4 regions of the Lentzea sp. JNUCC 0626 genome follow, and region 2 is predicted to be linked to each of the others. Evidence: riboswitches for the same ligand, from Rfam matches in the RefSeq annotation. Region 2 holds a riboswitch; each other region holds the start of a gene.
What was found. A riboswitch is a leader RNA that binds a small molecule or an ion and turns the genes downstream of it on or off. The one in region 2 is predicted to bind cobalamin.
Positions count from the first base shown of each region.

Region 1: linked by a shared signal. The riboswitch ahead of JNUCC0626_RS42410 (putative cobaltochelatase) and the one ahead of JNUCC0626_RS10480 (ribonucleoside-diphosphate reductase subunit alpha) in region 2 are both predicted to bind cobalamin.
Region 3: linked by a shared signal. The riboswitch ahead of metE (5-methyltetrahydropteroyltriglutamate--homocysteine S-methyltransferase) and the one ahead of JNUCC0626_RS10480 (ribonucleoside-diphosphate reductase subunit alpha) in region 2 are both predicted to bind cobalamin.
Region 4: linked by a shared signal. The riboswitch ahead of JNUCC0626_RS07950 (CoA-acylating methylmalonate-semialdehyde dehydrogenase) and the one ahead of JNUCC0626_RS10480 (ribonucleoside-diphosphate reductase subunit alpha) in region 2 are both predicted to bind cobalamin.

Region 1 covers NZ_CP171635.1:9,036,989-9,041,671, reverse strand. Annotated here, with positions in the region: gene cobO (cob(I)yrinic acid a,c-diamide adenosyltransferase) at 1-314, opposite strand, end outside; gene JNUCC0626_RS42410 (putative cobaltochelatase) at 380-2,287, opposite strand; cobalamin riboswitch at 2,325-2,457, opposite strand; gene JNUCC0626_RS42405 (threonine aldolase family protein) at 2,486-3,445, opposite strand; gene JNUCC0626_RS42400 (hypothetical protein) at 3,468-4,529, opposite strand; gene JNUCC0626_RS42395 (8-amino-7-oxononanoate synthase) at 4,573-4,683, shown strand, end outside.
Region 2 covers NZ_CP171635.1:2,346,347-2,351,029, forward strand. Annotated here, with positions in the region: gene JNUCC0626_RS10480 (ribonucleoside-diphosphate reductase subunit alpha) at 1-2,331, opposite strand, end outside; cobalamin riboswitch at 2,441-2,661, opposite strand; gene JNUCC0626_RS10485 (aldo/keto reductase) at 2,852-3,892, opposite strand; gene JNUCC0626_RS10490 (TetR/AcrR family transcriptional regulator) at 3,998-4,606, opposite strand; gene JNUCC0626_RS10495 (ATP-binding protein) at 4,640-4,683, opposite strand, start outside.
Region 3 covers NZ_CP171635.1:1,749,778-1,754,460, reverse strand. Annotated here, with positions in the region: gene metE (5-methyltetrahydropteroyltriglutamate--homocysteine S-methyltransferase) at 2-2,317, opposite strand; cobalamin riboswitch at 2,437-2,670, opposite strand; gene JNUCC0626_RS07860 (NUDIX domain-containing protein) at 2,850-3,119, opposite strand; gene JNUCC0626_RS07855 (hypothetical protein) at 3,551-3,703, opposite strand; gene JNUCC0626_RS07850 (ribonucleotide reductase N-terminal alpha domain-containing protein) at 3,706-4,683, opposite strand, start outside.
Region 4 covers NZ_CP171635.1:1,767,535-1,772,217, reverse strand. Annotated here, with positions in the region: gene JNUCC0626_RS07960 (CBM35 domain-containing protein) at 1-1,244, shown strand, start outside; partial or broken gene JNUCC0626_RS07955 (GntR family transcriptional regulator) at 1,231-1,851, opposite strand; cobalamin riboswitch at 2,020-2,187, shown strand; gene JNUCC0626_RS07950 (CoA-acylating methylmalonate-semialdehyde dehydrogenase) at 2,336-3,835, shown strand; gene JNUCC0626_RS07945 (acyl-CoA dehydrogenase family protein) at 3,844-4,683, shown strand, end outside.

The DNA.
Region 1 (4,683 bases), 3.9 Mb from region 2:
GTGCCCTGCTTGCGGGTCCAGGACCAGCCCTCGCCCATCTTGTGCCACTCGACGGCACCGCCCTCGCCGGTCTCGTCGTGCAGCCGGCCGAGCGCCTTGAACGCGGACTCCTCGCCCACCTTCCACTTGGCGGACTTCACGAACTGGAACACGCCGATGTCCCAGCCCTGGTTCCAGCCGCGCAGCGCCATGCCGAACGCCGACGTCGACTTCCCCTTCATCTCGCCGGTGTGCAGCATCAGCAACGGGCGGTTGCGGCGCTGCCGGGTGGTCAGGCCGTCCTTCGGAACCTCGGTGGGTTGTCCTTGGGGCACAGGGGTTTCTCCTTGCTCGTTGGTCGCTGCTCCGCAGACTCCGGTGAGTTCGCCGGGAAGCGAACTCACGCGGCCCGGACGACGCCGGCGAGGTGGTCGGCGGACAGCTGCTCGAGCCGGACGCAGGTGCCCTGCAACGCCTCGGCGATCTTCGCGGCGAGCCCGAGGCGGACGTGGCCCTGTTCGCAGTCGACGACCACGACGGCGGTCTGCTCCAGCAGTCCGGCGGCCTTCAGCGCGTCCTTGGTCGGGTCGCCGCCGAGGCCACTCGACGTAGCCCGGCCGTCCGTCAGCAGCACCACCAGCGGACGCTTGCGCGGGTCCCGCAGCCGTTCGATCTCCAGCACGCGGTGGGCCTTCAGCAGACCGTCCGCCAACGGCGTGCGGCCGCCGGTGCGCATCTTCTTCAACCGCGTCGCGGCGGCGTCCACGGAAGTCGTGGGCGGCAGGGCGACCTCGGCGGTCTGGCCCCGGAACGTCACCACACCCACCTTGTCGCGGCGCTGGTAGGCGTCGCGCAGCAACGAGATCACCGCGCCGCTGACCGCCGACATCCGCTTCTGCGCGGCCATCGAGCCGGAGGCGTCGACGACGAACAACACGAGGTTCGACTCCTTGCCCTCCCGCACGGCCTTGCGCAGGTCGGCGGCGGTGAGCAGCAGTCCGGGACCGCTGCGGCCCCGCGCGGCCTGGTGCGGCGCGGCGGTCGTCAGCGTGTCGACCAGGTGCAGCCCACTGCCGTCCACAGTGGACGAACGAACGATCCGGCCGGTGCGGGCACGGGCCCGGGAACGCTTGCCCGGCGCACCTTCCCCGACGCCGGGAACCTCCAGCAGCCGCGCCTTGAACGCGGGCGAGGGTTCCGGTGCCGGACGGTCGGCAGGCGCGTTCCCGTTGCCCTTCGGGCCTTCCTGCGGTTCGGGCAGCTCGCCACCGCCGGGGCCGTCGTCGTCCGGACCCTCGTCCGAAGGCTCTTCGGCGTGCTCGGCCGCCTGCTTCATGGCGTCCTCGAGCTGCTGCTCCTCGATGCCGGGCTCGTCGAACGGGTCGCGGCGGCGCCGGTGCGGCAGCGCGAGCCGGACGGCGGTCTCGACGTCGATCTCCTCGACCGCGCCGACCCCGCGCCACGCTGCGTGCGCGACGGCGGCACGGGCGACCACGAGGTCCGCGCGCATGCCGTCGACCTCGAAAGCCGCGCAGACAGCGGCGATCCGGCGCAGCTCACCGTCCGGAAGGGACACTCCGGCCAACCGCGACCGGGCGTCGGTGATCTGCTGCTTCAGCTGCACGTCCTCATCGGCCCAGCGAGCGGCGAACCCGACCGGGTCGGCCTCGTAGGCGAGCCGGCGACGGATGACCTCGGTGCGCACGGCGACGTCCCGCGCGGCCTTCACGGCCACGGTCAGCCCGAACCGGTCGAGCAGCTGCGGCCGCAGCTCACCTTCCTCGGGGTTCATCGTGCCGACCAGCAGGAACTGCGACGGGTGCGACACCGACACGCCCTCGCGTTCGACGTGCGCACGCCCCATCGCGGCGGCGTCGAGCAGCAGGTCGACCAGGTGGTCGTGCAGCAGGTTGACCTCGTCGACGTAGAGCACGCCCCGGTGCGCGGCGGCCAGCAGGCCGGGCTGGAACGCGCGCTTGCCCTCGGTCAGCGCTTTCTCCAGGTCGAGCGACCCGACCAGGCGGTCCTCGGTGGCACCGACGGGCAGTTCGACGAGCCGGGCTGGGCGCCGCTCCACGCCGTCGTGCGGTGCGTCGGGGCAGTCGGTGGTCCCGGGCGCGCACCCGAACCGGCAGCCCGCCGAGACGTCGAGCTCCGGCAGCAACGCGGCCAGCGCACGCACGATGGTCGACTTCGCGGTCCCCTTCTCGCCTCGGACGAGAACGCCGCCGATGCCGGGGTGCACGGCGTTCAGCAGCAGGGCGAGCCGGAGGTCGTCATGGCCGACGACAGCCGAAAACGGGAACATGCTCAGCGAAGTCCTTCCTCGGGTGTCCACGCCCGCGGTGAGGTGAAGAGGGGGACGAGTTCCTGACTTCCGGCGTCCAAAACCGGTCACAGTCGCGGGACGGCGCCGGAGTTCCACCGGCTTCCTCGCGTTCCCCTCACAGCCCCGGCATCGTCGCACTTCGCACGGCCGGGTCCAACAGCCAGGTGAGCGACGTCGCTAGATCAGCCCGAGGAACTCCTGCCACGTTGCCCTGACCTCGTCCGCCGTCCACTCCAGCGCGGGGCCGGCCACGGTCACCTCGGTCTTGGCCAGCGGCCCGTCCTGCCAGAACCCGCCGAGGAACTTGCCGCTCAACTCCTTGAGCCGGGCCGGGTCGCCGGGCAGGTGCAGCGCGAACTGGTGGGTGTGCGGTTCGGGCTGGTCCATCGCCTGAGCGACGACCTTGGCGTGCGCGACGTACTCGCCGAGCTTCGGCAGGACCGTGTCCAGGCCGTGCAACGCCGACAGCGCGGCGGGCCACTGCTGGAACAGCATGCCGCCGTACCGGTGCCGCCAGACCCGTGCCTGCTCGACGAAGTCCCGCGACCCGGCCAGCGCCGCCCCGGAGATGCCTTCGAGGGACTTGTAGAACGACACGTAGACCGAGTCGAACAGCCCCGCGATCTCGGGCAACGGCTTGCCCAGGCCGTGCGTGCTCTCCCACAGCCGCGCGCCGTCGAGGTGCACGACCGCGTCCCGTTCGCGGGCCAGGTCGACCGTCGCGGTCAGCTCGTCCCAGGTCGGGAGGACGAACCCGGCCTCGCGGTCCGGCACCTCCAGCAGCAGCGTCCCGAACGGCTCGGGGCACGTCCCGACGTCGGCGTTGCGCACCTTGATCGGCCGCAGCCCGGACAGCACGGTCAGCGCGTCGTCCTCGTGGTGCAGCGGGTGCGCCTGCGGGTGCATCGCGACGATCGGGTTGTGCGTGCGGTCGGCCCAGCACCGCAACGCGATCTGCTGCGCCATCGTCCCGGTCGGCACGAACAACGCGGCCTCGGTGCCGAGCAACGCGGCGACCCGCTCCTCCAGCGCACCCACCGGGCCGCCGTCGCCGTACCGGTCGGGGTCGACGTCCGGCACCGGGCCGAGCGTCTCCAGCAGCGTCTTCTTGCGGACTCCCGAGAGCTGACGGTTCATCACCCCAGCATCAAACCTCAGGTCAACGGCTCACAGCCACCGACTTCGGCGCGCGGAACGACAGCAGGTTCAGCCACTCCGGTCGTGGTCCGACCAGGTGCAACGACGGTTCGTGCGCCGCCACCGTGCGCAACGTCACGGCGGCCTCCAGCCGGGCGAGCCCCGCGCCCAGGCAGAAGTGGCGGCCGTACCCGAACGCCAGGTGGCGCGAGTCGGTTTCCTTACCGCTCAACAACAACACGAGCTCCGCACCGGCCGGAACGTGCACACCGGACAGAACGACCTCACGCGCGGTCAGCCGCCGCCACGTCACCACGGGCGTTTCGGTCCGCAGCACGTCCTCGACGAACGCCTCCGCGACGCCGGGTTCGGGCAGCCGCGCCCACAGCGAACGGTCCTGCAACGCGCGCCGCAACGCCGTGGACAGCAACTGGGTCGTCGTCTCCTGGCCGGCGATCAGCAGGAAGTAGCAGAGGCCCGCGGAGTCCTCGGCGGACACACCGGCGTCGGCCAGCGCGCAGAACAAGTCGCCGTCGCGGGCGTGATAGCGCTTGATCAGCCATTGGTGGAAGTCGCCGACGTCGCCGACCAGCTCCAGCTGACGTTCGCGGGTGATGTCGCCCCAGAAGAACTCCAGCGACCCGGAGCTCCACCGCTTCAGCGTCGGGATGTCGACGTTGGGCAGTCCGAGGATGTCCATCAGCACGATCGCGGGCAGGTCCCAGGCGAGGTCCCGCACGAGATCCGTGCCACCCAGGCGTTCCAGAACGAGGGCTTCGATGCGAGGCTCCGCAGCGGCAACGCGCGCGGCCGTGAAGAACGACGCCACGAGTCGCCGCAGGTCAGCGTGTGACTCGGACCCGTTGTTCGCGAGCGTCGGCGGGAGCGAGAAGCGGGCGCGGACCAGTGATCGCAACGCCGCCGGAGCCACCGGCGTCACGGCGGTCAGCGCGTTGTCGGGCAGGTACGTGACGGGATCGGCCAACACGGCGCGCACGTCGTCGTACGAGGACACCACCCAGCGGCCGCCGAGGAACTGCACCGGCGAGGTGAGTTCGGCGCGCGTGAAGGTGAACAGGTCCACGAGCGGCACGCTAGCGGCCGGATGGGAGACTCAGGCGGTGACCGTGAGCACAACTGAGGCGATTTCCAGTCCTGGTGAGGCGACGTTCGACTGGATCGACGTCCGCTCTGAAGCGCGAGCCAAGGCCGGTCTGACCCGGCGACTGCGGCCGCGC
Region 2 (4,683 bases):
GGCGAGCGCCTCGGCGTCGGCGACAGCGGCGGGGGTGGCCGGCGCGCTGGCGGGGACGGAGACGGTGGCCTGCTGGATGCGCGTCGCGGGGCGGGAGCGCAGGTAGTACGTGGTCTTCAGCCCGGCTTTCCAGGCGTAGAGGTACATCGAGGAGAGCTTGCCGATCGTCGGCGAGGCGACGAACAGGTTCAGCGACTGGCTCTGGTCGATGTACGGGCCGCGCGCGGCGGCCAGTTCGATCAACGCCTTCTGCGGCAGTTCCCAGGCGGTGCGGAACAGCTCGCGAACCTCGGCGGGCAGTTCGCCGAGACCCTGCACCGACCCCTCGTCCTGCTTGAGGCGGTTGCGGATCGCGTCCGTCCACAGGCCGCGGGACTTGAGCTCGCGCACCAGGTAGGAGTTGATCTGCAGGAACTCACCGGAGAGCGTCTCGCGCTTGAAGGTGTTGGACACCTGCGGCTCGATGCACTCGAAGCAGCCCGCGATCGAGGCGATCGTGGCCGTGGGAGCCACGGCGATCAGCAGCGAGTTGCGCAGGCCGTGCTCGGAGATCCGCTCGCGCACGGACGCCCAGCGCGCGGTCTGCGTGGGCGTGACGCCCCACAGGTCGGGCTGCAGATCTCCCTTGGCGGCACGAGTTTCCGCGAACGCCGGGTGCGCACCGGCCGAGGAGGCCAGCTCCGCCGACGACTCCAGAGCCGTCAGGTAGATCTCCTCGGCGATGCGCGTCGACAGCTCGCGCGCGGCGGGCGAGTCGAAAGCCAGGCGCAGCTTGAAGAACACGTCCTGCAGGCCCATGACACCGAGACCCACCGGGCGCCAGCGCGGGTTGGACTGCGCCGCCTGCTCGGTCGGGTAGTAGTTGATGTCGATCACGCGGTCGAGGAACACCACGGCCGTGCGGACGGTGGAACGCAGGCGCTCCCAGTCGATGTCACCGGCAGTGTCGTCGATGTGAGCGCCGAGGTTGACTGAGCCGAGGTTGCAGACCGCGGTCTCCTCGTCGCTCGTCACCTCCAGGATCTCGGTGCACAGGTTCGACAGGTGCACCACGTTCTCCGGCGACGCGGTCTGGTTGCACGTGCGGTTCGACGTGTCCTTGAACGTCATCCAGCCGTTGCCGGTCTGGGCGAGCGTGCGGATCATCCGTCCATAAAGGTCACGAGCCTTCACGGTCCGCACCGCGCGGCCGGCTTCCTCGGCGGCGCGGTAGGCGCGGTCGAACTCGTCGCCCCACAGGTCGACCAGTTCCGGCATCTCGTCCGGGTCGAACAACGACCAGTCGGCGTCCGCCTCGACGCGGCGCATGAACTCGTCGGGGATCCAGTTGGCCAGGTTGAGGTTGTGCGTGCGGCGCGCGTCCTCACCGGTGTTGTCGCGGAGCTCCAGGAACTCCTCGATGTCCGGGTGCCACGTCTCCAGGTACACGCACGCGGCGCCCTTGCGGCGGCCGCCCTGGTTCACGGCCGAGACCGACGCGTCCAAGGTGCGCAGCCACGGCACGATGCCGTTCGAGTGGCCGTTCGTGCCGCGGATCAGCGCACCCCTCGAACGCACCCGCGACCACTGCACGCCGATGCCGCCGGCGAACTTCGACAGCCGCGCGATCTGGGCGTAGCGCTCGTAGATCGACTCCAGCTGATCCTTCGGCGAGTCGAGCAGGTAGCACGAGGACATCTGGGTGTGCTGGGTGCCCGAGTTGAACAGCGTCGGCGAGCTCGGCAGGTACGCGAGCGACGACATCAGCCGGTAGAAGTCGATCGCCTCGGCCGCGGTGTGCGAGAGCCCGCACGCCACGCGCAGCAACCAGTACTGCGGCTGCTCGATCACCGATCGCTGGGACGGGTGGCGCAGCAGGTACCGGTCGTAGACGGTGCGCAGGCCGAAGTACTCGAACCGCCGGTCGCCGTCGAGGTCGATGGCGTCGTCGAGCTTGCGGGCGTTGGCGGCCACGAACTTCGCGGTCGCGTCGCCGATCAGGCCCTCGGCGTGGCCGAGGGCGATGCTCTGGCTGAAGGACTGCACGCCCTGACGGCGCACCTCCTTCTCGATGAACGCGGCCAGCAGGCCCGCGGCGAGCTTGGAGTACTCGGGTTCCTCGGCGACCAGGGCGGCCGCCGTCTGGATCGAGAGCTTGTCCAGCTCCTCCGTGGTGGCGCCGTCGTAGAGACCGCTGATCGTCTTGGTCGCGACCCTCAACGGGTCGACGTCGTGCAGACCGACCGTGCAACGCTCGACCGCGCGAACGATCTTGTTCAAGTCGACCGGTTCGAGTGAACCGTTGCGTTTTTTGACGCGCATCGTGGTGGTGACTGTGTCGACCGCCGTCACAGCTCTCTCCTCGCGAGCTCGGTGGCCACGAGAGCAGCGAGGAGTGAACGGGCGCGCGCGACCGCCACGTCCTCCCGCCCTCCCTCGGGGCCTCGGACGCCCGCACGCAGGCGCGTGCGGGATGCTGGCAGGTCTTCGGACTCACGGGCGTGCCCGGTGATCGATCACCGAGGCGCCTACCGGCCGTCGCTTCCCAGACACCCTCGTCCAGTGCTTTCTGACGGCTTTCGTTCCCGTTCACCGCTGCGGGGCAGTCCCGGATTCACACCGGGTTCCCTCTTGCGACGACCGATCTGGATGATCGGCCGAACCAGCTGCGGGACACAATACATGGGCGCGATCATGAGACACGCACCTACATGTAGTGGGCGTGTCGCCCGGTTGGACCAGTGCCTGAAACGTCCCGCCGCGCGGCTCGCGACGTGGCGGGACGACCCTGCGGTCAGCGCAGGTGGTGGGCGTTGAGGACGGTTCGTTCGGCCCCGTTGGCGGCGGCGTTCGCCGCCTGAACTCCCGAGGCTCAGCCGAGCGGCACGGGACCGCGCACGGAGGCGGAGTAGTCGTTGATCCACTTCGGGTACACCGGCGCCGGGGCGCTGATCGCGTCCAGTTCGGCGAGGTCCTTCTCCGCCAACGGGTTCTCGACGGCCGCGAGGTTGTCCCGTAGCTGCTCGACGGTGCGGGCGCCGATCGTGACGCTGGTGACCGCGGGCCGGGCGAGCAGCCACGCCAGCGCGACCTGCGGCATGCTCGTGCCGTTGCGCTCGGCCACTTCGCGGACGACGTGGACGATCGGCGCGGCGGTGGACGGGTCGACCGGCGGAATCGCCTGAGGGGCCTTCGCCCGGCGCGACCACGGGTCCGTGCTGTTGCCCTCGGCGTCGAACTTGCCGGTCAGGTACCCGGCGGCGAGCGGGCCCCAGACGGTCAGGCCGATGTTCTCGCTCTCGACCATCGGCAGGATCTCGGCCTCCAGGTCGCGCACCAGCAGCGAGTAGTGCGCCTGGAGCGCGACGAACCCGTTGAGCTGCTTGAGCGCGGAGATGCCGAGCGCCTTCGTGATCTGCCAGGCCGGGAAGTTCGCGACGCCGATGTGCCGGACCTTGCCCTGGCGCACGGCGTCGTCGAGCGCGCTCAGCGTCTCCTCCATCGGCGTGACCGAGTCGGTGTTGTGCAGCTGGAACAGGTCGATGTGGTCGGTGCGGAGCCGCCGCAGGCTCCTCTCGATGCTGCGCAGCAGGTGCACGCGGGTCGCGCCGAGGTCGTTGGGACCGGGGCCGAACCGCGCCATCGCCTTGGTCGCGATCAACACCTGGTCGCGGCGGCCTTCGAGGATCTCGCCGAGGTGGTTCTCGGACTCGCCGTCGGCGTAGACGTCCGCGGTGTCGATCAGGTTGACGCCCGCGTCGAGCGCCTCGTCGACGAGCCGGCGGGCCTGGGCCACGTCCAGCGCGCCGACCGCACCCCAGATCGGGTGGTCGGTGGCGCCACCGAACGTCATGGCGCCCAAGGACACCTCCGAGACCCAGAGTCCGGTTTTGCCCAGCGTGCGGTACTGCATCGAGCTCTCCTCACGACTTTTCGGACACCATGTCCGACATCGTGTCCGACTCTACACCCGAACGGACCAGCGCGTCGGTGTCGAGCGGTTTCGGAGGGTGAATCCTCAGGGTCGGCGGAACGCGCCGTACCACTGGTTGGCGGCGAGTTCGCGGGCCACGGCCAGGTCGGACTCGAGGCCGTTCGTGGCGACCTGGTGGGCGATCGCCCGCATCCCGCCCCACACGATGACCTCGGCGCACGTGTGCGGCACGAGGTCGGCGGACGTGCGGCCGGCCTCCTGCTCCTCCTCGAGCATGCGGGTCATGTTGTCGGCGAACCGCTGCACGGCCGCGTTCCACACGTCGCGGATCTCCGGCTCGTAGCCGGAGACCTCGACGATGGCGGCGAGCAGATGCGCGCGTTCCCGGTAGAAGGCGAAGATCTCCACCTGCGACCGCGTGATCGACTCCAGGTCCGCGGTGACGGTCCCCGGTGCCTCGAACGCGGCCCGGCCGAGGTTCTCGGTGATCCGCCGCATGACGTCGGTCTTGTCGCGGAAGTACAGGTAGAACGTCGACCGCGCGATGCCGGCCGCGTCCGCGATGCGCTGCACACCGAGTTCGGTGAAGGCGGTGCCGTCGCGCAGCAGCCGTTCGGTCGCGCCCAGCACGGCGGCCTCTACCTCGGCCTGACGTTCGGCCTTTTTGGACGGTCGGCGGGTGATGGAAGCCACGGACCCGATCGTAGCCAGCTGCTCAGCGGGTGCTCACGGGCACGGCACGACGGCGAACACCGTCTTGCCCCCGCCGG
Region 3 (4,683 bases), 600 kb from region 2:
GTCACGCGCGAGACCTCAACTGCCCGGTGGCCTCCACCAGGTTCGTCAAGGTCGCCCGGACCTCCGGGTAACCACGCGTCTTGAGACCGCAGTCGGGGTTGACCCACAGCCGTTCAGCCGGGAACGCCGCGGTCGCGACGCTCAGGTGCCCGACGATCTCCTCGACGGACGGCACGCGCGGAGAGTGGATGTCCCACACGCCAGGACCTGCCTCGTTCGGGTAACCGGCCTGTGCGAGCCCGTCGACGATGGCCATGTTCGACCGCGCCGCCTCCAGGCTGATCACGTCGGCGTCCATGTCCACAATGGCCTGGAGGACATCACCGAACTCCGCGTAGCACATGTGCGTGTGGACCTGCGTGTCGTCCCGCACGCCCGCCGTCGCCAGTTGGAACGAGGCGACGGCCCACTCCAGGTACGCGGCCCGGTCGGCCGTGCGCAGCGGCAGGGTCTCGCGCAGCGCCGGCTCGTCGACCTGGATCACCGAGATCCCGGCCGCCTCCAGGTCCACGACCTCGTCGCGCAACGCGAGCGCGACCTGCCGTGCGGTGTCGCCCTCCGGCTGGTCGTCGCGCACGAACGACCACGCGAGCATTGTCACCGGACCGGTGAGCATGCCCTTGACCGGACGTTCCGTCTGGCTCTGCGCGTAGGTAGACCACTCGACGGTCATCGGCGCGGGCCGGGAAACGTCGCCGACGATCAGCGGCGGCCGGACGTAGCGCGTGCCGTAGGACTGCACCCAGCCGTGCTGCGTGGCCAGGAACCCCGTGAGCTGCTCGCCGAAGTACTGCACCATGTCGTTGCGCTCGGGCTCGCCGTGCACCAGCACGTCCAGCCCGATCTTCTCCTGCTCGGCGATCACCGACCGGATCTCGGCGCGCATCGCCTCCTGGTACGCGGCCTGGTCGATCTTCCCGGACCGGACCTCGGCACGGGCCTTGCGCAGCTCCTGCGTCTGCGGGAACGAGCCGATGGTCGTGGTCGGCAGCTGGGGCAGGTTCAACCGCTCGTGCTGAGCCTTCGCCCGCGTGCCGTACGCGCTGGTGCGCCGCAGGTCCGCGGCCGTGACCGCGGCGACCCGCTCACGCACCGCGGGCACCTTCACGATCGGCGACGCCGCCCGCGACGCCAACCGGCTCTGGTTGACGTGCAGGACGTTGCTGATCGCGGCGTGGCCCTCGGTCAGCCCGCGTCGCAGCGTGACGATCTCCTCGAGCTTCTGCCGCGCGAACGACAACCAGCCCGCGATCTCGGTGTCGAGATCGCTCTCCAGCGTCACGTCGTACGGCACGTGCAACAACGAACACGACGCCGCCACGTCCACCGACCCCGCCAGCCCGAGCAGGGTGCCGAGGGTGCTCAACGCGGCGGTGAGATCCGCGGCCCAGATGTTGCGCCCGTTGACCACACCGGCGACAAGCCGCTTGTCCCCCAGCCCACCCACGGACGCGAGCGCGTCGAGGTTGGCCGCGGCATCACCGGTGAAGTCCAGCGCCAGCCCCTCGACAGGAGCCTTCGCCAGCACCGGCAACGCGTCCCCGAGCCGGTCGAAGTACGTCGCGACCAGGATCTTCGGGCGCGCAGGTGCGGCGGCCAGCCGCGCGTAGGTCTCCGCGACCTTGGCCAGCACGTCGGCCGGCTGGTCGGTCACGAGCGCGGGCTCGTCGATCTGCACCCACTCCGCGCCTGCCTCGTGCAGCTTGCCCAGCAGCTCCGCGTACAGCGGCACGAGCTGGTCCAGCAGGTCCAGTGGCCGGAAGCCTTCGGTGCCCGTCGGGTCCTTGGCCAGCAACAGGAACGTGACCGGCCCGACCAGCACCGGCCGCGTCGTCACACCCTCGGCGAACGCTTCGGCGAACTCGGCGAGCGGCTTGCTCGCGTCGAGGGTGAAGGTGGTGTCTGGGCCGAGTTCGGGCACGAGGTAGTGGTAGTTGGTGTCGAACCACTTCGTCATCTCCAGCGGCGGCGCCTCCGCGGTACCGCGAGCCATCGCGAAGTAGCGGTCCAGCTGACCTGCCGGAGTCGTGGCGTCGGGAACCGCGGCCAGGTGCCGCTCCGGAACCGCACCGAACAGCACGGCCGTGTCCAGCACGTGGTCGTAGAACGAGAAGTAGTTGCTCGGAACCTCGTCGATCCCGGCGTCACGCAGCTCCGCCAGGTTCTGCAACCGCAGCTCACGCGCGGTACGCAGCAGGGCATCGGCATCGCTGCGACCAGCCCAGTAGGACTCGATCGCCTTCTTCAACTGCCGCTGCGCACCCTGGCGCGGATAGCCGTGGACGGTGGCACGGCTGGACGGAACGGTCTGGGTCACGGGGCTCTCCTTCGCGAGTCCACGTGGACCTGCGGAAAGGAGCGCGCGACAAACCACGGCCGTTGACCGGGCCGTGCTTCGCCACCGACCCACCCGCGAGGTCTCGGCCTGCACCCACGGTCGTGGATGCACAGCGGGCAGGTCTTCGGACTCATGGGCGTTCCGGCTCGCGCCGGGTTCCTACTGGCCGTCGCTTCCCAAGCCTCCCGGCTCAGTGCTCGCCTCTCGAAGAGGCAGACGGCGGTCGTTCCCACTCACCGCTGCGGGGCAGTCCCGGATTCACACCGGATTCCCTCTTGCCTCGACCACCACCACGAACTCGCGACGGCCGAACCAGCTGCACACTCACTGTAGCGGTACAGGACCGCTCGATTTCTAGGTCTTGTCCCAGCCCATGGGAACCAGTTGTTCACAACCCGAGCAAGAGCGGCTCAGCCGGAACTTCTTCGGTGAGCAAGGTCGCGACCGGCGAGGCGAGGTCGCGCGGGGAGAACAAGTCAGCACCTCGATAGCCGGCTATCTCAGCCAACGTCTACCACCTGCAGTCCGTGGCGTACCTGGGCGACAGCACCTCCTGACGCCAGACACGCGGCGGATCATCGTCGACGACGAGGCCGACTTCCTCGCGCAACTCCCGCCGTAGCGCCTGCACAGGGGTCTCGCCGGACTGCAAGCCCCCACCTGGCACTCGGTCAGCTGGTCCCTCAAGACCGCGAACCCAATGACCGCGCCACCTACGTGGGCAAAAGTCTGCGCCTGAACTGCGGCTGCAAGATCCACGACCTGCGTGCCTTCGCCGCACAGATGCGACGCCAACGCGGTTGGGACATCGCTACCAGCACCGGCTGGGGAGGCAGCTCCACTGACACCGAAACCACTTACAGTCTCCGCGTTCGCCGCAAGAGCCTCGACACGCCAACAAAACCAGACACGAGGAAAGTCCAGCGAGTGCTCGACCACCTGAACCGCATGCTGTTGATCGGTGGCGAGTGGTCACCACGCACGTTCGACAGCATCCGCCCGCAAGCCCGTCCTCGGCCCAGCCAGGGAGACTCAGGAAACTGGTACAGGCGACCTAACGCCGCCGCGGGCGGCAAGTTAGGTACCTAACTTGCCGCCCGCCAGAGGAAAAACCTGCCCGCGTTGTGGCCGAAGGCGCACGGACCAGAGCGGCACCACCTGGAGGCGTCGACCTCCGCACCAGGCACCGGCGTGCAGCTGTGGCCGCCAGGGTCAGCCTTCGCAGGTCACGCAGCCCTCTTCCATGCGGCAGGTCAGGCCCACTTCCATGTCGTCGTCGTCCCAGTCGATCGCGAAGTCCGCGTCGGCGGAGCCCTCCGTCGCCACCGGACCCGCCGCCTCGATCACGGCACTCTGCTCACTCATTCTCATCTCCTCTGTTTGCTTGCCTGCACGCCCGCCCGGGAACGCATGTAGTAAAGACTCTTGATGTACGGGTCCAGCAGCGCCTTCTTGTGAATGCGGCTGATTTCCTGAGGGGTCGCGTCCGCGTTGAAGAACAGGTTCAGCGACTGCGACTGGTCGATGAACCGCTGCCGGTCGGCGGCCTGCGTGAGAATGACTTCCTGGTCGATCTCGTAGGCAGTCTTGAAGACCGACTTCTCCTCGTCCTTCAGCCAGTCCACGTGCTGCACCGAGCCGTCGTTGTCGACGATGTCGTCGATCGTCTCGCTGGTGTAGACGTCCCGTTCCTTCATCAACGAGACCAGGTTCGGGTTGGCCCGGGCCATCTCACCCGCCGAGGTGGTCTGGTTCCAGACGTTCGCCACGAACGGTTCGATGCCCTGGCTGGTGCCGCCGACGATCAACGCGGTGCTCATCGTCGGGGCGACCGCCATCAGGTGGCTGTTGCGCCGCCCGACGCACCACTCGGGAACTCCGGCGACCTCACCCATCCACACCGAGGCCCGGTTCGCCTGCTCGGCGATCGAAGCGAACACCGCCTTGTTGATCTCGCGGGCTTCCGGCGACTCGAACGCGATCATCCGCTGCTGGAGCATGTCGTGGTAGCCCATGACACCGAGGCCCAGGCTGCGGGCCTTCTCGGTGTAGCGGATCGCCCGCTCCAGGCCGCGGATCTCACGGGCCCGGCGCAGGAACGCCTCGGCGACCGCGTCGAGGAAGACCGTCGCGGTGAACGCGACGTCGGTGCCCTCCCACTCGCGGTACGTGGCCAGGTTCAGCGACGACAGCACGCAGGTGTACGAGTGGTCCTCGTCGGAGAACAGCGTGATCTCCGAGCACAGGTTGGACGCCTTGTTGGCCAGGCCGTTCGCCTTGTAGCTCTCGGTCTGGAGGTCGTTGACGGTGTCGACCTTCCAGATGTAGCCCTTGCCGAGGACCGC
Region 4 (4,683 bases), 580 kb from region 2:
TGCGTCGCACCGGAGGCGGAGCCCTCGCGCCGAACGGCGGCTTCTGGATGATGAAGTGGTACAAGGACATGCGCGGCCGCAAGGCGCACGTGAACCGTTGGGACGACACGACCAACGGGCGCGCGTACCTGCGGTCGGACGCTCTCGCCTCCTGGGACGACGGGGCACGCAGTCTCACCGTGCTCGCCGGTGGTGAAGACGGGCCGGTGGACGTGCGCGTCACCGGACTGAACGCGCGCGGGCTGACCGGCCAGGTCCGGGTGCGGCTCGACACCACGGTGTGGGACAAGGACCCACGCGAGGCGAACCGCCGAGTCGACGCGGGCGGTGACCCGGAAACGGGAACCTACAACGTCTTCGACAAGATCCTGACGGTCGACGGCGGCGGAAACCTCGTCGTGCCGATCCGCCGGATGAACCGATACGACGGGTACCGCGTCGTCGTGAGCCCGGCGGCCGGCCCGGACGCGTACCCGTCGAAGTACGAGGCGGAGCAGGCCGTGGTGACGGAAGCCCTGCGGCACAACGGTGTTCCAGCGTCAGGCGGTGCGTACGTCGGAGGCCTCGACCACGCGGGCAGCGCGGTGACGTTCCCGGTGACCGTCGCCGCGACCGGCGTGTACGCGATGACCGTGCGGTACGCGGCGGGCGTCGGCCCGGCGGCCCACGCGGTGAGCGTGAACGGCGTGCGCCAGGGCGAGGTCGGCTATCCGGCCACGGGAGGCTGGGCGAGCTCCGAGCTGGGCACCGTCACGAAACGACTGGTGCTCCAGGCGGGCCGCAACGACGTCCGGCTCGGCCGGGGCACGGGCTACGCCGAACTGGACTACGTCGACGTGCGGCCGGACACCCACCGGTACGAGGCGGAGAACGCGGCGATCACGTCGGCGCGGGCGGTGCCGTACCGGTCGAACTACGTGCCCGACTACGTGGGCGGCATCGACGCGCCGGACAGCCAGGTCGAGTTCGTGGTGGACGCCCCGGTCACCGGCACGTACCGGCTCGCCATCGGTCACGCCAACGGCACGACCGCTCCGGCCGACCACACGGTGCTCGTGGGCGGAGTGGAGCGCGCGGTCGCGGTGTACCCGCCGAGCGGCTCGTGGCTGGGCACCGAGCAGCACGACCGCGCCGCCCGCGCCGCGACGGTCCTGGTGCCGCTGACCGCGGGAGAGAACAGGGTGGCGTTGCGGAAGCGGAACGGTTTCGCCGAACTGGACTGGCTGACCGTCACGACGCCGTGACGTCGGAAAGCAGGCCGGTCGCGGTGTGGCCGAGGTGCCGGAGCAACGCCGTCGCGGCGGCGTCGGCGTCACTGGCGAGCGCGGCCTCCTCCAGGGCGCGCTACTCGGCGAGGTGGTCGCGCTCCCCATTGCGGCTCGCCGACCAGCGGCGGTCGAGTTCGCTCGCGGTCCACAGCCGGTCGAAGGTGTCCAGCAGGGACGCGTTGCCGCAGCCTTCCAGCAGGATACGGTGGAAGATCCGGTGCGCTTCCGCCCACTCCTCGCTGTGGTGCTCGTCGGAGTCGCCGATGAACGCGGGGGTGAGTGCCAGCCGGTGGTGCGCCGCGCGGACCCAGGCCTCCCAGTCGAGGTCGCCCCGCTCGACAGACGAGCGCAGGACGGCCGGTTCGACGGTCATCCGGGCCTCCGCGATCTTCTGCCGGCGACGGTCCGAGTAGACGGGGACGGCGAAGCCGCGGTTCGGCAGCTGGTCGGCGAGGCCCTCGCTGACCAGGCGGACGAGCGCCTCGCGCACCACGGCCAGGCTCACGCCCTGTTCCTTGGCGAGGGCCTGCGGTTTCAGCGGGTCGCCGGGTGCGTGGGCGCCGCGCATGATCGCGTTCCGGATCGGTACTGAGCTGCCGGAGGGCGCCTTCCAGTTGCCCGACGACGCCCGTCTCTCGCACTACATCGGAGCGGCCCGCGGCGCCCCCGGCTGGTCACGGCCCGGGGGCGCCGCTTTCTTCCGGGTGACGTGACCTGGCGCACTCTCGACATAGTAGGAAGTCCTACTTTATGTTGGCCGAAGGTCCACGGTGCAGGGAAGCCGGTGCGAGTCCGGCGCGGTCCCGCCACTGTGACCGGGGAGTGGTGTCCCATCAGCAGGCCACTGGCGCGAGCCGGGAAGGCCGGGGCCCCACGTCGATCCGGGAGCCAGGATACCGGCTGTGGACGTCCGTGTTCGTCCACGAGGATGGAGCTGAACGCATGCAGATTCTTCCTGCCTGCGCGAGAAACGCGATCCCACAGCCATAAGCCGTGCTGTCGCCGTGCCCGGTCGTCCATATGCGACTCGGGCGGCTCCGTCCTGCGCTCTGACGGAAGGATCTCCTGTGAGCAAGGAACTGCACCACTTCGTCGGTGGCAAGCCCGTGCCCGGCACGTCCGGCCGGTTCGCCGACGTCTTCGACCCGAGTACTGGCGCCGTTCAGGCGCGGGTGCCGCTGGCGTCCGCCGCCGAGGTTTCCGACGCCGTCGCGGACGCCGTTGCCGCCCAGCGGGAGTGGGCCGCGTGGAACCCCCAGCGCCGGGCCCGCGTGCTGATGAAGTTCGTCGAGCTCGTGCGGGCCGAGGAGGAGAGCCTCGCGCGGCTCTTGTCGTCCGAGCACGGCAAGACCGTGGCCGACGCGCGCGGGGACATCCAGCGGGGACTGGAGGTCGTCGAGTTCGCGATCGGCGTTCCGCATCTGCTCAAGGGCGACTTCACCGACAACGCGGGCACCGGCATCGACGTCTACTCGATGCGTCAGCCGCTCGGGGTGGTCGTGGGCATCACGCCGTTCAACTTCCCCGCCATGATCCCGCTGTGGAAGGCCGCTCCGGCGATCGCCTGCGGCAACGCGTTCGTGCTCAAGCCGTCCGAGCGCGACCCGTCGGTGCCGTTGCGGCTGGCCGAGCTGTTCCTCGAGGCTGGTCTGCCACCGGGCGTTTTCTCCGTGGTCAACGGGGACAAGGAGGCGGTCGACGCGCTGCTCACCGACCCGAGGGTCGAGGCGGTCGGGTTCGTCGGGTCCTCCGCGATCGCCGAGTACATCTACACCACCGCCGCCGCGCACGGGAAGCGCGCGCAGTGCTTCGGTGGCGCCAAGAACCACATGATCGTAATGCCGGACGCCGACCTCGACCAGGTCGTGGACGCGCTGGTCGGTGCCGGGTACGGGTCCGCCGGCGAGCGGTGCATGGCGATCTCGGTGGCGGTTCCGGTCGGTGAGGCGACGGCGGACGCGCTGGTCGCGAAGCTCGCGGAACGCGCGCGGGCGTTGAAGGTCGGGCCCGCGCTGGACGACACCTCGGACTTCGGGCCGCTGGTCACCTCCGACGCCGTGCACCGGGTGCGCGAGTACGTGCACATCGGTGTGGCCGAAGGTGCCGAGCTGGTCGTGGACGGGCGGGACGTCACCGTGCCGGGCCACGAGAACGGCTTCTACCTGGGCGCGTGCCTGTTCGACCGGGTCACGCCCGAGATGCGGATCTACCGCGAGGAGATCTTCGGGCCGGTGCTGTCGATCGTGCGCGCCGCCGACTACGAGGCGGCGCTGCGGCTGCCGAGCGAGCACGAGTACGGCAACGGCGTCGCGATCTTCACGCGGGACGGCGACACCGCGCGCGACTTCACCTCGCGGGTCAACACCGGCATGGTCGGCGTGAACGTGCCCATCCCCGTGCCGATCGCCTACCACACGTTCGGCGGGTGGAAGCGGTCCGGATTCGGTGACCTCAACCAGCACGGGCCGGACTCGATCCGCTTCTACACCAAGACGAAGACCGTCACCTCGCGCTGGCCGTCCGGTGTGAAGAACGGCGCCAGCTTCGTGATCCCGACGATGAGCTGAGGCCGCGGATGAGGCTCGACGAAGACCAACGCGCGCTGCGCGAGACGGTGGCCGAGTTCGCCGCCGAACACCTCGCGCCGCACGCCGTGGAATGGGACCAGAGCAAGCACTTCCCCGCGGACGTGCTGCGCAAGGCCGCCCAGCTCGGGCTCGGCGGCGTGTACCTGCCGGAGGACGTCGGTGGTTCCGGGCTCGGCCGCCTCGACGGCGTGCTGGTGTTCGAGGCGCTCGCGACCGGCTGCCCGTCACTGGCCGCCTACACCTCGATCCACAACATGGTCGCCACCATGATCGACCGGTTCGGCAGCGAGGCCCAGCGCCACCGCTACCTGCCGCGTATGGCGACGATGGACTGGTTCGGCAGCTACTGCCTCACCGAGCCGGACGCCGGGTCGGACGCCGCCGCGTTGTCCACCAGGGCGGTGCGCGACGGCGAGGACTACGTGCTGGACGGGGTGAAGCAGTTCATCTCCGGCGCGGGCGCCGCCGAGGTGTACGTCGTGCTGGCTCGCACCGGAGGCATCGGCGCGGCCGGGATCTCGGCGTTCGTCGTCGACAAGGACACTCCGGGGCTCTCGTTCGGACCGAACGAGGTCAAGATGGGCTGGAACGCCCAGCCCACCCGCCAGGTGGTCCTCGACGGTGCGCGCGTACCCGCCACGGCGTTGCTGGGTGGCGAGGGCGGCGGGTTCAAGGTCGCGATGTCCGCTTTGGACGGTGGACGGCTCAACATCGCCGCCTGCTCCCTGGGCGGCGCGGGCACCGCGCTGGACAAGGCGCTGCGGCACCTGTCCGAACGGTCGGCGTTCGGCGCCAGGCTGTCGGAGGCGCAGGCGCTGCGGTTCCGG